One region of the Brachybacterium sp. ACRRE genome, then DNA from elsewhere that is predicted to be linked to it. Evidence: predicted binding sites of a transcription regulator. Region 1 holds the regulator's gene; the other holds the start of a gene.

Evidence for each region. The regulator LexA, encoded in region 1, represses DNA repair genes until DNA is damaged. The targets are predictions, from matches to a motif close to TCGAACANNTGTTCGA.
Region 2: the regulator LexA is predicted to act here: its motif matches at 2,155-2,170, upstream of MHY49_RS06580 (HNH endonuclease signature motif containing protein).

Annotation. Positions count from the first base shown of each region.
Region 1 covers NZ_JAKRMO010000018.1:4,652-11,856, reverse strand. Annotated here, with positions in the region: gene hflX (GTPase HflX) at 1-436, shown strand, start outside; gene MHY49_RS07330 (ATP-dependent DNA helicase) at 615-2,585, shown strand; gene lexA (transcriptional repressor LexA) at 2,607-3,287, opposite strand; gene MHY49_RS07320 (LysM peptidoglycan-binding domain-containing protein) at 3,467-3,838, shown strand; gene nrdR (transcriptional regulator NrdR) at 3,929-4,402, shown strand; gene MHY49_RS07310 (AAA family ATPase) at 4,589-6,904, opposite strand; gene MHY49_RS07305 (PAC2 family protein) at 7,050-7,205, shown strand, end outside.
Region 2 covers NZ_JAKRMO010000015.1:65,705-72,909, forward strand. Annotated here, with positions in the region: gene MHY49_RS06580 (HNH endonuclease signature motif containing protein) at 95-1,933, opposite strand; gene MHY49_RS06585 (hypothetical protein) at 2,205-3,293, shown strand; gene MHY49_RS06590 (DNA polymerase Y family protein) at 3,290-5,137, shown strand; gene MHY49_RS06595 (error-prone DNA polymerase) at 5,192-7,205, shown strand, end outside.

The DNA.
Region 1 (7,205 bases):
GGTCGGCGACGCCGACCTGCTGCTCCACGTGGTGGATGCCTCGCATCCCGATCCCGAGGGCCAGATCCGGGCGGTGCGCGGTGTGCTCGCCGACATCGACGGCTTCGACGTCCCCGAGATCATCGTGCTGAACAAGGCCGACATCGCGTCGCCCGAGACGATCGCGCGCCTGCGCAGCCTGGCGGGGGAGTCCGCCGTGGTCTCCGCGCGCACGGGCGAGGGGGTCGACGAACTGCGCGACCTCATCGCCGAGCGCCTCCCGCGGCCGGCCGTCGAGATCGACACGGTCGTGCCGTACACGCGCGGCGACCTCGTCTCGCGCGCCCACTCGACCGGCGAGATCCTCGGCGAGGAGCACCTGCCCGAGGGCACGCGCCTGCACGCGCGGGTCGACTCCGCGCTCGCCGCGGAGATCCGGTCGCTCGTCGACGCCTGAGGCGCTGCGCCAGCGGGGCCGCTCCCGAGGACATCGGCCCCTCCCCGGCCGACGTGACGCGTCACCTCCGCGGGCCCCGACGCGCCTCGGCGATGCGCGCACGGCCCGCGGCTAGGGTGGGCCGGTGCCTGCCGCCCGTGAAGCCTCCGCGTCGCCGATCGCCGATCTCGACGTGCTCATGGACGCCGCCGTGGCGGGCCTCGAGGGGACGCGCCGCGAGGGCCAGACCCGGATGGCGAATGCGGTCGACACGGCCCTCGAGGGGCAGCGTCACCTGCTGGTCCAGGCCGGCACCGGCACGGGCAAATCGCTCGCGTACCTCGTGCCCGCACTGCGCCACGCGGTCGTGACGGGACGGCCCGTCGTGATCTCCACGGCGACCATCGCCCTGCAGTCGCAGATCGTGCGCAAGGACCTCCCGCGCATCGTCGAGGCGCTCGCCCCGCACCTCCCGCGCACCCCCACCTTCTCCCTGCTCAAGGGGCGCGGGAACTACCTGTGCCTGCACAAGATCGACGGCGGCTACCCGAGCGACATCGACCCCGGGGCGCTCTTCTCCCAGACCGCCGCCGATCCCGCGAGCGGCTCCTCCGAACGCCTCGGGGATCAGGTGAAGCGGCTGCGCGAGTGGTCTGCGCTCACCGACACCGGCGACCGCGACGATCTGGACATGCCCGTCTCCGACCGCGCCTGGCACCAGGTCTCGGTGACCGGTTCGCAGTGCCTGGGAGGGCACTGCCCGCTCGTGGACCAGTGCTTCGCCGAGCGCAACCGCGCCGTCGCCCGCGAGGTCGACCTCGTGGTCACCAATCACGCGCTGCTCGCGATCGACTCCTTCGACAACCACGGCATCATCCCCGACCACGACGCCGTGGTCTTCGACGAGGCGCACGAGCTCACCGCTCGCGTGACGAGCGCCGTCACCGACCAGCTGACCGTGGGCATGGTGCGCGGAGCCGTGCGCGAGCTGCGCGGTCTCGGCGTCGCCGCGACCGCGCTCGACGACGCCGGCGAGGAGCTGAACACGGTCCTGCCCGAGCTGCCCGACGGACGCGTCATGGGCGCCCTGCCCACAGCCGCCGCCGACGCCCTCACGCACCTGCGCACGGAGGCGCGCGGCGCGCACGCCGACGCCAAGGACGCGGGCGGCGACGCACCGACCGCGGCCGGCGCCCGCAAGGCGGTGCGCGCGAACCTGCAGGAGATCGTCGATGTCTGCGAGCGCCTCACCGCGCCCGACGAGGACGACGTCGTCTCGGTCTCCCACTCCGAGCGCACCGGCCGCTCGAGCCTCCAGGTCGCCCCGCTCGACGTCGCGGGCGCCATGCGCGGACGCATCCTCGAGGACACCACCGCCGTGCTCACCTCCGCGACGCTCGCCCTGGGCGGACGCTTCGAGCCGCCCGCCCGCGCCATCGGACTGGGCTCGCGCCGACGCATGGACGCCGAGGACGTCCCCCCGCTCGAGGACCGCAGCGCGTGGGCGGGGATCGACGTGGGCAGCCCCTTCGACTATCGCCGCCAGGGGATCCTCTACGTCGCCTCCCACCTGCCCGCGCCCGGCCGAGAGGGCCCGTCGCTCGCGATGCTCGACCACCTCACCGAGCTCGTCGAGGCCTCGCACGGCGGGGCGCTCTGCCTGTTCTCCTCGCGGCGAGGAGCGGAGGCCGCCGCCGAGCATGTGCGCGCGCGGCTCGACCTGCCGATCGGCCTGCAGGGGGAGGACTCCCTGCCCCGGCTCGTCGAGCAGTTCCGCGGCGACGACACCGCGAGCCTGTTCGGGACCATCGGGCTGTGGCAGGGCGTGGACGTCCAGGGACGCACCTGCCGCCTGGTGACCATCGACCGCCTGCCGTTCCCGCGTCCCGACGATCCGCTGACCTCCGCGCGCTCCGAGCGGGCGGACGCGGAGGGCGGCAGCGGGTTCATGCAGGTCTCGGTGCGCCACGCCTCGCTGCTGCTCGCGCAGGGGGCCGGGCGACTGATCCGCTCGCACGAGGACCGCGGCATGGTCGCGGTCCTCGACCCGCGCCTGCGCACCAAGCGCTACGGAGCCGTGCTGCGCGAGGCGATGCCGCCGCTGTGGCCCACGCAGGATCCCGAGGTCGCCCTCGCCGCCCTCGGACGACTGGCCCGCGCGGGGGAGTGAGCGCGGCGCGCTGAGCCCACGTCAGACGGCGCGCAGCACCGCCACGACCTTGCCGAGGATCTCGGCGTGGTCGCCCAGGATCGGGGCGAACGCGGGGTTGTGCGGCATCAGCCAGACGTGGCCGTCGCTCTGGGCGAAGGTCTTGACCGTCGCCTCCCCGTCGATCATCGCCGCCACGATCTCGCCCTTCTGCGCGACCGGCTGCGAGCGCACGACGACCCAGTCGCCGTCGCAGATCGCGGCGTCGACCATCGAGTCCCCGACGACCTGCAGCAGGAACAGCTCCCCGTCGCCCACGAGCTGCTGGGGGAGGGTGAAGACGTCCTCCACCTGCTCCTCGGCGGTGATCGGGATGCCGGCGGCGATCCGGCCGACGAGCGGCACGCTCACCGATGCGGAGGCCGCGGCGGCGCCGATCGCCTCGACGGGCGCGAGGGTCGGCTCGTCGGCGTCATCGGGCAGCACCACCTCGAGCGCGCGCGGGCGCTTCGGATCGCGGCGCAGGAAGCCCTTGCGCTCGAGCGCCTGGAGCTGATGGGAGACGGAGGAGGGGGAGGTGAGGCCGACGGCATCACCGATCTCGCGCATGGTCGGCGGGTAGCCGTGACGCTCGATGGCGGCGGTGATCGTCTCGAGGATCCGTCGCTGGCGCGCGGTGAGGCCGTCGTCGGTCAGGTCGGGACCAGAGGTCGTCGGGGTCATCTGCGCGGCTCCTCGCTTCGTCTGTCCCACCCCTGCGATTCAGTGGGACTCGTCGCTCAGCCTAGGCGTCGGGCGGCTTGATTCCAAACATGTGTTCGAGGAAGGTCTTGCGTGTCGCGCACGACGGGCCTACAGTCGTACACGTATTCGATCGAACAGGAGTTCGGACAATGGCCACCATGCTTCCCCTCCCCACCTCTTCGGCCCACGCCGAGCAGGCCTCTGCTCGCAAGGGTGTTCGACTGCAGCTCACCCGTCGCGGTCGCGTCCTGCTGGCCGCCATCGCGTTCCTCGCGGGGATCCTCGTCGCCCTGCTGGGCGTCCTCGTCCTCGGCGTCCCCTCCGCCTTCGCGGGCGATCCGCAGGAGCCGGTCACCGTGACCGTGCAGGCGGGGGACACTCTCAGCGACTACGCCGAGCAGTACGCGCCCGCCGGGGAGGACCCGCAGGACTTCGTGCGCGAGATGCGTTCGCTCAACGGCCTCTCGAGCCCCCGCATCACCGAGGGGCAGTCGCTCGAGCTCCCCGAGGGCAGCGTCGACGCCGCCTGAGTCGGCGCCCCCTGATCCGTCCGGGGCAGTGCGACGGGAGCCTCATGGGTCCGCTCTCCGCCCCGCGGTGCGCCCGGTAGGCTGGAGGACGTGCACTGCCCGTTCTGTCGCCACCCCGATTCGCGCGTCGTCGACTCGCGCACTGCCGACGACGGCGCCTCGATCCGGCGTCGCCGCCAGTGCCCGAACTGCTCGCGGCGCTTCTCCACGATCGAGACGGCATCCCTCTCGGTCGTCAAGCGCTCGGGAGTGAGCGAGGCGTTCAGCCGCTCCAAGGTGATCTCCGGAGTGCGCAAGGCCTGCCAGGGTCGTCCGGTCAGCGACGATCAGCTGGCCGTCCTCGCCCAGCGCGTCGAGGAGACCATCCGCCAGAGCGGCCAGGCCGAAGTCGACGCCCACGCCGTGGGCCTCGCGATCCTCCAGCCCCTGCGCGAGCTCGACGTCGTCGCGTACCTCCGGTTCGCGAGCGTCTACCAGGACTTCGATTCCCTCGACGACTTCGAGTCCGCGATCTCGGAGCTGCGTCAGGACGCGTCCGCCGGCAGCGGAGGCGCGGCGTCCTGAGTCGCGGAGCGGCCCGTCGGCCCTCGATACGAGGCCTTCGAGCCGCGGGAATCGTGGGGGATCCGTGTCGATCGGTGGAAAACGGTCCGAAGCACGGCCGTCATGCCCTTAAGATGTTCAGGGTGCGCCCAGCGGGCGCGCCGCCGACCGGCGGTCGTGGAGGGGAAGCCACGGCCGCCGGTCTTCTCATGTCCGGGGTGAGGAATCGACCGCGGCGCCGGTGAGACCCGCCGGGAGCTCCCGAGCGTGCACCACGTCCAGGCGCTGGGTCGCACGGGTCATCGCGACATAGAGGTCGCCGGCGCCGCCCTCGGAATCGGCGAGGATCTCCGAGGGCTCCACGAGGACCACCCCGTCGAACTCGAGACCCTTGGCGTCCTGCGGGGTCATCACGGCGATCGGGTCGTCGATGCCGCGGCTCCCGGTGCCGATGCGGCCCAGTCCGTCCCGTGCCCTCAGCGCGCGCACCACGCCATCGAGCAGCCGTCCCGGAGTGAGGACGACGAGGCGCCCGATCGCCTCGGCCTGCTGCGCGGCGACGGCGTCGGCCACGGCGTCCGGCAGTCCCGCTTCGTCGGCCGAGTGCAGCAGCACCGGCCAGTCGCCCTCGCGCACCGAGGTGACCTCGGTGATCGGGAGGTCGCGGGACTCGGCCACGGCCTGCGCCACGTCCATGATGCGACGCGGCGTGCGGTAGTTGACGCTCAGCGGCTCGACCTCGAGACGATCCTCGACGTAGGGGGCGAGCGCGCGCTCCCACGAGGAGGTCCCCGCCGACGACGAGGTCTGCGCGACGTCGCCGACGATCGTGAACGACTTCGAGGGGCAGCGGCGCATGAGCGTGCGCCACATCATCGCCGAGAGCTCCTGCGCCTCGTCCACGACCACGTGCCCGTAGGTCCAGCTGCGGTCCTCCGCGGCCCGCTCGGCGAGCGTGCGGCCGTCGGACGCCCGGTCCATGCGGTCCGCGAGGTCCTCGTCGCGCACGATCCCCGAGGTGTCGATGTTCTCGATGACCTCGCGCGCATAATCGAGATCGGCCTCGCGGCGTCGGCGGGAGCGCTCGGCGTCCGCCTGCTGGACCTGGTCGTCCTCGCCCAGCAGCTCCGCGACCTCGTCGAGCAGGGGCACGTCCTCGATCGTCCACGGGGCGTCCTTCGGGCGCACGAGGAGGTCGAGATCCGCGCCGGCGATGGAGCGCGGCGCGGCCGCGCGCAGCCGCTCGGGATGCGCGAACAGGACCCTCAGGAACGACTCCGGGGTGTACGGCAGCCACGCCAGGTTCAGCGCGCGGCGCACCTCCGGGTCACGACGCAGGTCGTCGAGGTATCCCGGTCTGTCCTCCGGGATCACCGTGGTCCCGCGGCGGGAGAGCTCCGCCTCGTACTGCTGGACCAGTCGGTCCAACGCCGCGCGCACGAACACGGCGCGCGCGGCGTTGTGCGGCTTGTGCGTCGAGCGGGCCTCGCGGCGGGCTTCGGCCAGGATCTTCCGGGTGATCCTGAGGGGCGTGCCGTCGATCGACAGCTCGAGATCCCGCTCCGGCACCAGCTGACGCTGCTTCACCGCGCGCGAGAGCAGCTCGGCCATCGCGCCCGCGCCCTTGAGGCGCGCGATCTCGGGCGCATCGTGCGTCGTGGTCTCCACGCCGGGGAAGAGCCCGCCCGGGGTCGACATCACCACGCCGGACTCGCCGAGGCTCGGCAGCACGCGCTCGATGTAGCGCAGGAAGCCGCGCGTGGGGGCGACGATCAGCACGCCCGAGTGCTCGAGGCGGCGGCGATGGGTGTAGAGCAGGTAGGCGGCGCGGTGCAGGGCGACGGCGGTCTTGCCGGTTCCCGGGCCGCCCTGGACGACCATCACCCCGCGGTTCGCGGAGCGGATGATGCGGTCCTGCTCCGCCTGGATGGTGGCGACGATGTCGCCCATGCGCCCGGTGCGCTGCGAGGACACGGCGGCCAGGAGCGCGCCCTCGCCCTGCAGCACGACCTCCTCGCCTCCCGCGCCCTGCGCGAGCATGGACTGGTCGAGCACGTCGTCCTCGAGTCCGACGACGGCGCGCCCCTGGGAGATGAGGTGGCGGCGCAGACGCACGCCCAGCCGCTCGAGGCTGGTCGCCTGGTAGTAGGCGGCTGCGGCCGGGGCGCGCCAGTCCACGAGGAGCTGCTCGCGCTCGGGGGTGAACAGGCCGATGCGGCCGATGTAGTGGCGCTCGCCCTCGTCCGTGTCGAGCCGGCCGAACACGACGCTCGAGCTCACCGTGCGCAGCAGCGCGAGCCGGTCCTCGTACAGCGCCATGAACGCGTCCCGCTCGGAGCGGTTCTGATGCGTCGCCGCGTCCTGCGATCCCTGGACCTCGTCCAGGCTGGTCTGGATCTGCGCCATCAGCTCGTCCACGCGCGCGTACAGGCGGTCCGCGTAGTCCTGCTCGAGGGCGATCTCACGGGCGACGTGCGCCTCCTCGCTCGCTGGCGCATCTGGCCGGGGTTCTGCTGGCTCCACGGGGCGTCCTTCCGTTGGCCGCGCGCACGAGGGGGTGCCGCCCTGATCCTGTGCGCGCGATGACATGGCGATCCATTATGGTGGAACGCGTCGAACGCGGGGAAAAGCCCTGCTCGACGGCGACTGCGAGGAGCGAGGTGCATCGATGCGTGACCCCCGTGACCTCTACGCCTACGAGTCCGCGGATGTGATCGCCGCGGTTCCCCGCGGCCGCCTGACGCTCGTGCACGCCCTCCCGGGTCTCGTGGACGCCGGCAACTCGTGCCGGATCGCCTCGACCTACCTCAAGGACTCCCTGCGC
Region 2 (7,205 bases), on a different contig from region 1:
GTCTCGCTCCTCCTCAGGATGGCTCCGAGCAGGCTACGGGGCAGGCCGGTACGAGGACAGTGCCGTTCGAGCGGCGGATTCGGGGGCGGGCAGGTCACGCACTGCGCGTGTCGGGGAGCCGATCGTCGTCGTGCCCGTCGTCGTCGCGGATCCGCGCGGCACGTCGGCGGTCACGCTCCCAACGCAGGTCCTCGATCCGGTGGATCGGCGGCAGCGGGGCTGCATCCCCGTCGAACGGATCGTCCTCGGGTGCGGTGATGGCCGACGGGATCGCGCCGGGCGCCGCGGGTGCCGCGCGCGCGGCACTGGACTCGGCGTGGGGCGGCGCCCCGGGAATCGCGTCGGGCATCGCGTCGGATGGGGTGCCCGGCGGCAGACCTGTCAGCGGGCTCGGGGAGACCGTGGCGGTGCGCCCGAGCTTCGATCTCCAGTGCACGCGATGCGGATCCGTCTCCTCGCCGACCCGCTCGGCGGTCCCGAGGAGCTCCTTGGTGCTGTTGCAGTAGGCGCACAGTCCCTGGCCGTCGTCCGCGCTGGTCGCGCCGCCCTGTGCATGTGGCTCGATGTGGTCGATCTGGCGGATGGCCGACGAGCAGTACGGTCCCGCGCAGCGGAAGTCGCGCAGCCGGACGAGGTATCCGAGCCGGGCAGGGAACGCGCGGGCGCGCGATTCCATGGCGATGAGCTCGCCGGAGGCGGGGTGGGTGAACAAGCGACGCAGGGTCAGCCGGGACTCCTCGTCGAAGAGCTCGGTCACAGGGGCCTCAGCGGCCTGCCGCGGGAGCAGGCCCTCGTCGCTCAGGGGGCTGTGGTCATCCTGCGCGGGCGCGTCCTCAGCCTGCTGCGCATCCTGCCCGGGCGCACTCGGCGCGGCATCGGGCACGGAACGGGGGAGTCGCTGGACGATCTCGTCGCGGACGGCTCGCGGCGGCACCGCTCCGTATCCCTCGATCATCGCCGGGTCGCCGTGATCCGGGGTGATCAGGGTGCGCTCGGTGATGACGACGCCGACCTCCAGGTGCACGGGGTCCATCTGCTCATCGCGTCCCAGCAGCGTGTCGGAGAAGAGATCCGCCATGATCTGCGCGTGGGTGCGCTCGTCACCCTGGGCCTTGAGCGACTGCGCCTCGACGGTGAGCCTGCGATGGATCGCGGCGGAGTCGAGCGCCGAGAGGTGCGCGTGGACGTGCCCCATGCCGTGGGCTCCCGGCGTGACCGTCACGCCGCGCTGCATGCGCGCACGCAGGTGCCGCCCGTCCTCACCCCGCGGATCGAGCTGCTGGGCGAGGGCGGAGACCTCCCGGCTCCACTGCGCGGGCGAGGCACCGTCGAGATCGGGCTCGCGCGCGGCGATGATCTGATCCACCTCCCGGCGCTGCTCCGGTTCGAGCGGGCCGCTGCTGCGCCCGATCGCATGGGCGGCGTCGACCCCGATGCGCCCGTCGGCCAGGGCCTCGAACATGCGCGGCATGTCCCGCACGAGCCGCTTCCCCGAGTTCAGCCGGGCGGAGGCGAGGGCGGGGGAGATCCGGGAGGCCATCCGGATCTCGCCGGCGGTCCGCCGTCCGTGATCGCGCTCGGCGACGCCGTGTGCGGTGTCCTCCTCGCGCAGGCGCTCGTCCAGGGCGGTGGTCACACGGATCTCGAGGGCACCGAGAGCGGAGCGCAGCTGTTCGAAGGCGGCGAGGGTGTCCGAGAGCTCGAACGCGGTGAGATCGGCATCCGCGGGACCGAAGGGCCCCTCCGGATCCTTCGCGAGCTGCCCCAGGGCGCGGGCGATGTCGGAGATCTCCAGACCGCTTCCGGGGGACGCGTCGACAGCGACCATCTCGCACACGTGCTCCGACCCCGCGGAGGCGTCGCGCAGCACGAGCTGACGGGCGCGGCCAGGGGTGCGGCGGGGGTCCTCCCCACCGCCGTCCCTCATCGGCATACACCGCATCGTGCCCGAAATGTCCATGTCCCCATGCAACACCATCGACCTCTCGGGCACCAGTGGTCGAACGCATGTTCTAGTGTGATATGCATCACGACATGGACCCATCGCCCCAGTTCGGATGTCGGTCCGACGCCCCAGGCTTCTCTGTGACCCCGCACCGGGAGGCTCTCCCGGTCGCCGCGGCCGCTCCGACACGGCGCGCGAGGGCGTACTATTCGAACGCGTGTTCGATGTCGGATGACGGCAGGACCGGAGGAGGTGGAGCATGAGCACGCATCTGCAGATGCACGAGGCGCCGAGGCAGGGGAAGGCATCGGCGCCGGACGAGGAGAGGAGGGCGCCGGGAAGAACGGCGAGAGGCGCGAGAGGAAGCCGGGAGGAGCGGCTCGCCCGCGCCCGCGCCGCACTCGGCGTCGCCGAGCGCACCACCGCGCGCCATGGCGGGAGGATCGACCGCACCGCGTTCTCCTCCGGCGGGCCGACGAGGCTCGGCGGGAACACGGATATCAGCGGAACGACGGATACCGGCGGCACGCCGGACCTCGGCGGGCCGACGGGGATCGTCGGCTCCGTCGGCCCCGGGGGAGCGTCCTCCGTCGGCCCCGGGGGAGAGTCCCGTCGGACCCCGACGGCCGGCGCAGACGCGGGAACCGCGGGGATGCAGGCGGCCGACGATCACAGCCGCGCGCCCCTGCCCCCGCCGCTCGCCCCGCTCACCCCCTACGGATCCCTGCGCGCGGGGAGCACGGTCGCGATCGACGGCTCCTGCTCGGTCTCCCTGATGCTCGCGATGGCCGCAGCGGCGGCGGGGGAGGACGGCTGGTGCGCGCTCGCGGGCATGCCCGACCTCGGCCTGCGCGCCGCACGCGACGCCGGGCTCGACCTCGAGCGCCTCGCGATCGCCCCGGCCACAGCCGTCGAGGGGATGCCCCAGCTGCCGCAGGTGCTGTCTGCGCTCGTGGACGGGGTCGGCGTGCTCGTGCTCGGTCCTCGGCTGCGACTGACGGCCTCCCTCTGGCGAAGCCTGACCGATCGGGCGCGCGCGCAGGACACCCTGGTCCTCGCCGCCGCGCCCGTCGCCCGTGCCGACCTGCATCTGCGGGCCGAGGCGGAGTCGTGGGAAGGGCTGGGACGGGGCACCGGCCGTCTGCGTCGGCGCACCCTGCGCGTGAGCGCTGCCGGACGCGGGATCCCCGAGGGCCGCGCCGTGGACGTGGTGCTGCCCGAGGTGCACGGCCTGCTCGCCGCGGCCCCTGCGCCCGACCGGGCCGCTCAGGACTTGGCCGCGCCCGACCGGGCCGCTCCGGACCAGGTCGTTCCCGCACCGCTGCGGGTGATCCGGAGGGCGGGATGAACGGAAGGGAGCTCCTGCTGCCCGGGTTCCCGAGCTCCGAGCAGGCCGGCGGGATGGAGCACGCCGGCGGGATGGAGGAGGCCGGCGGGGTGGAGCACGCCGGCTCCCCGCCCGCGACGCGCATCGCGGCCGTCGTCGTCCCCGCCTGGCCGCTCCTCGCCGCCCGGGAGAAGCTCGCCCGGCCGGGAAGAGCAGGAGAGACGGGAAGAGCGGGAGGAGGACGAGAGGAGAGGGCGGAGCACGCCGACGCGGAGAACGCAGCTGCCCCCGTCGTGGTCATGGACCGCCATCGGGTCTCCCATGCCGATGCCGCCGCCCTCGAGGTCGGCGTCGGGATCGGGATGCGCCGCCGCGCCGCGCAGGCCGCATGTCCCGAGGCCGTCGTCGTCGAGGCCGATGTCGAGCACGAGAGCGCCCTGTTCGAGCTGGTCGCGGCCGCCGTGGACACCGTCGCCGCGGGCGTGGACGTGCTGCGGCCGGGAGTGCTGCTGATGTCCGCGCGCGGCCCCTCCCGCCACCGCGGCGGGGAGGAGGCCCTCGCCGAGGCGGTCGTCGACGCGGTCGCCGAGCTCACCGGCTGGGACGCCGTCGTCGGCATCGCCGACGGCCCCTTCGCCGCGCTCCTGGCCGCGCGCTCGGGCAGGATCGTGCGCCCCGGACGCAGCCGCGACTATCTGGAGCCGCATGCGATCGCAGCCCTGCGCGACGCGCCCGTCGGCCCCGGATGGGGACACCGCGACCAGCCCGCGGCAGACGCCGACCGCACCCGCCGCGTGGACCTCGCCGAGGTCATCGACCTGCTCGAGCGCCTGGGCATCCGCACCCTCGGGGACTTCGCGGACCTTCCCGCGACCTCGGTCGCCGCACGCTTCGGGCCCGACGTCGCCCAGCTGCACCTGCTCGCGCGCGGGGGCGAGCCCACCCCGCCCCAGGCGCACCATCCCACGCAGCCCCTCGAGGTCGCGCGCACCCTGGACCCGCCGCTCGTGCGCGTGGACCAGGCGGCCTTCGCGGCCCGGCCGATGGCCGAGGAGCTGCACGGCATGCTCGTCGCGCGCGGACTGATCTGCACGCGTCTGCGGATCCTCGCGCTCACCGCCTCGGGCGAGGAGATGGAGCGCACCTGGCGCCACGACGGCGCCCTGTCCCCGGCCGACGTCGTGGACCGCATCCGCTGGCAGTGCGACGGCTGGATCACCCGGGCGCGACTGCGCGGCGAGCAGACCGGGCAGATCACGCGGCTCGCCCTCCAGCCCGTGCAGCTGCTCCCCGCGGGCGAGGGCGCGCCGGCGCTGTGGGGGAGCGCGGGAGAGGCCGCGCAGCGGGCCGGCCGCGCCTTCGCCCGCGCCCAGGGCCTCGCGGGGGAGGAGGCGGTGCTCGTCCCCGTCGAGGTCGGGGGCCGTCTGCTCGCCGAGCAGGTGGCGCTGGTGCCCTGGCGCAGCGAGCGGCCGACGGCGCGGCCCGGGCCGTGGCCGGGGTCGATGCCGCGCCCGCTGCCGTCGGTCGTGCTGCGCACCCCGCCGCTCGTGGTGCTGCGGGACGCGGAGGGCGCGGAGGTCGTGGTCACCGCCCGCGCCCTGCTGAGCGCCCCGCCCGCGGTCCTCGAGGTGCCGCGGGCGGGGAGCGCGGGGGCCGACGGGATCGAGGCGCTCGTGAGCCACGGCGTCGCCGCGGGCAGGGCCCACCGCGTGCTCGCCCACGGGGCGCCCACGGTCCTCGACGAGCGCTGGTGGCGGCCCGACGGTCGGCGCGCCGCCCGCCTCGCCGTCGTCATCGAGCCCGGGCACGCCCTCGTGCTGCTCAGCCGCGAGGGCGCCTGGACCGTGGAGGGGATCCATGACTAGGGGATCCACGACGAGGAGATCCATGACGAGGAGATCCGTGGCGGAGGAGTCCCGATGAGCCGCTGGTTCCTGGGTCCGCCCTCCTGGAACGACCTCGAGGCGCTGCTCTCGGACCGCCCCGTGCCGTCCGAGCGCGCGCTGCCGCCGCAGCATGCGCCGGCGGGGGAGCCGGGGGAGGGGGAGCCCGGCCCGTCGGCCCCGTCGACCGATGGCGGCCCCCGCACCGACATCGCCTATGCCGAGCTGCACGCGCACTCGCACTTCAGCTTCCTCGACGGCGCCTCGAGCCCCGAGGACATGGTCGACGAGGCCGCGCGGCTCGGGCTGCGCGCGCTCGCCCTCGTCGACCACGACGGGCTGCCCGGTGCGGTCCGCTTCTCGCGCGCCGCGCGCGAGGCGGGCCTCGCGACCGTGCTCGGCGCCGAGCTGACCCTGGGCAGCGAGCCCGGCAGCGAGCGCGCGAGCAGCACCCCCGTGCTCTCGCCCGAGCGCACCGGCGTCCCCGACCCCGAGGGCGAGCACCTGCTGGTCCTGGTGCGCGACGAGCAGGGGTACCGCGCGCTGTCGGCCGCGATCGCGCGCGCCCACCTCGACAGCAGGAAGAAGGCCACGCCCCGCTACCGCCTCGCCGAGCTCTCCCGGATCGCCCGCGAGGGGCACTGGCTCGTGCTCACCGGCTGCCGCAAGGGAGCGGTGCTGCGGGCGGTGCGCCCGCTCGTGGCCGACGGCGATCGCGAGGGCGCGACCTGCGCGGCGCAGCGCGAGATCGCCCGGCTGCTCGAGCTGTACGGGCACGGGAACGTCGCCGTCGAGCTCATGGTCGGCGGGGACGAGCTCGACGACGAGATCCACGACGCCCTCGCCCAGGGCGCGCGCCTCGTGCGCGAGGAGACGGGTCTGGACGAGCTCACCCTGCCGCTCGTGGCGACCACGAACGCGCACTGCGCCCGCCCCGCGGACACGCGCCTCGTGGACGTCCACGCCGCCCTGCGCGCGGGCACGTCCCTCGCCGAGGCCGATGCTCACCTCCCCTCGCGGCCCGGTCACCTGCGCAGCGGCGAGGAGATGGCGCAGCTGCTCCCGCGCCATCCCGGTGCGGTCGCGGCCGCGGCGCGGATGGCCGAGGAGTGCGCGCTGGACCTGCAGCTGCTCGCTCCCGACCTGCCTCCCTTCCCCGTGCCCGCGGGGCACACCGAGGACAGCTGGCTGCGCGAGCTCGTGGAGCAGGGCGGGCGCGAGCGCTACGGCCCGCGGCCCGGGTCGGGCGGGACGGACAGGACGGGCAGGACGGGCGGGACGGGCAGGACGGGCGGGGCCGCCGCGGCCGACGCGCCGGCCGCGGAGGAGCGGGTCCCCGGGGCGTGGGCGCAGATCGACCGGGAGCTGCAGATCATCTCCGGCCTGCACTTCCCCGGCTACTTCCTCATCGTCCACGAGATCGTCGCCTTCTGCGAGGAGGAGGAGATCCTGTGCCAGGGCCGGGGCTCGGCCGCCAACAGCGCCGTCTGCTACGCGCTCGGGATCACGGCCGTCGAGCCCGTCGGCCATCACCTGCTCTTCGAGCGCTTCCTCGCGCCCGAGCGGGACGGGCCGCCGGACATCGATCTCGACATCGCCTCCGACCGCCGCGAGGAGGTCATCCAGCACGTCTACGAGCGCCACGGCCGCGAGTGCGCCGCGCAGGTCGCCAACGTCATCAGCTATCGGGCGAAGCTCGCGGTGCGCGATGCGGCCCGCGCGCTGGGCTACGACGTCGGCACGCAGGACGCGTGGTCCAAGCGGATCGAGCGCTCCTTCCGCTCCCTCGCGGATGCCGACATCCCCGCCGACGTCGTCGAGCTCGCCCACCGTCTGCGCGACGCCCCGCGCCACCTGGGCATCCACTCCGGCGGCATGGTGCTCGCCGACCGCCCGGTGATCGAGATCTGCCCCGTGCAGTGGGCGGCGATGGAGGACCGCAGCGTGCTGCAGTGGGACAAGGACGACTGCGCCGACGCGGGCCTGGTCAAGTTCGACCTGCTGGGCCTCGGGATGCTCACCGCGATCGACCACTGCCTGCGCCTCGTGG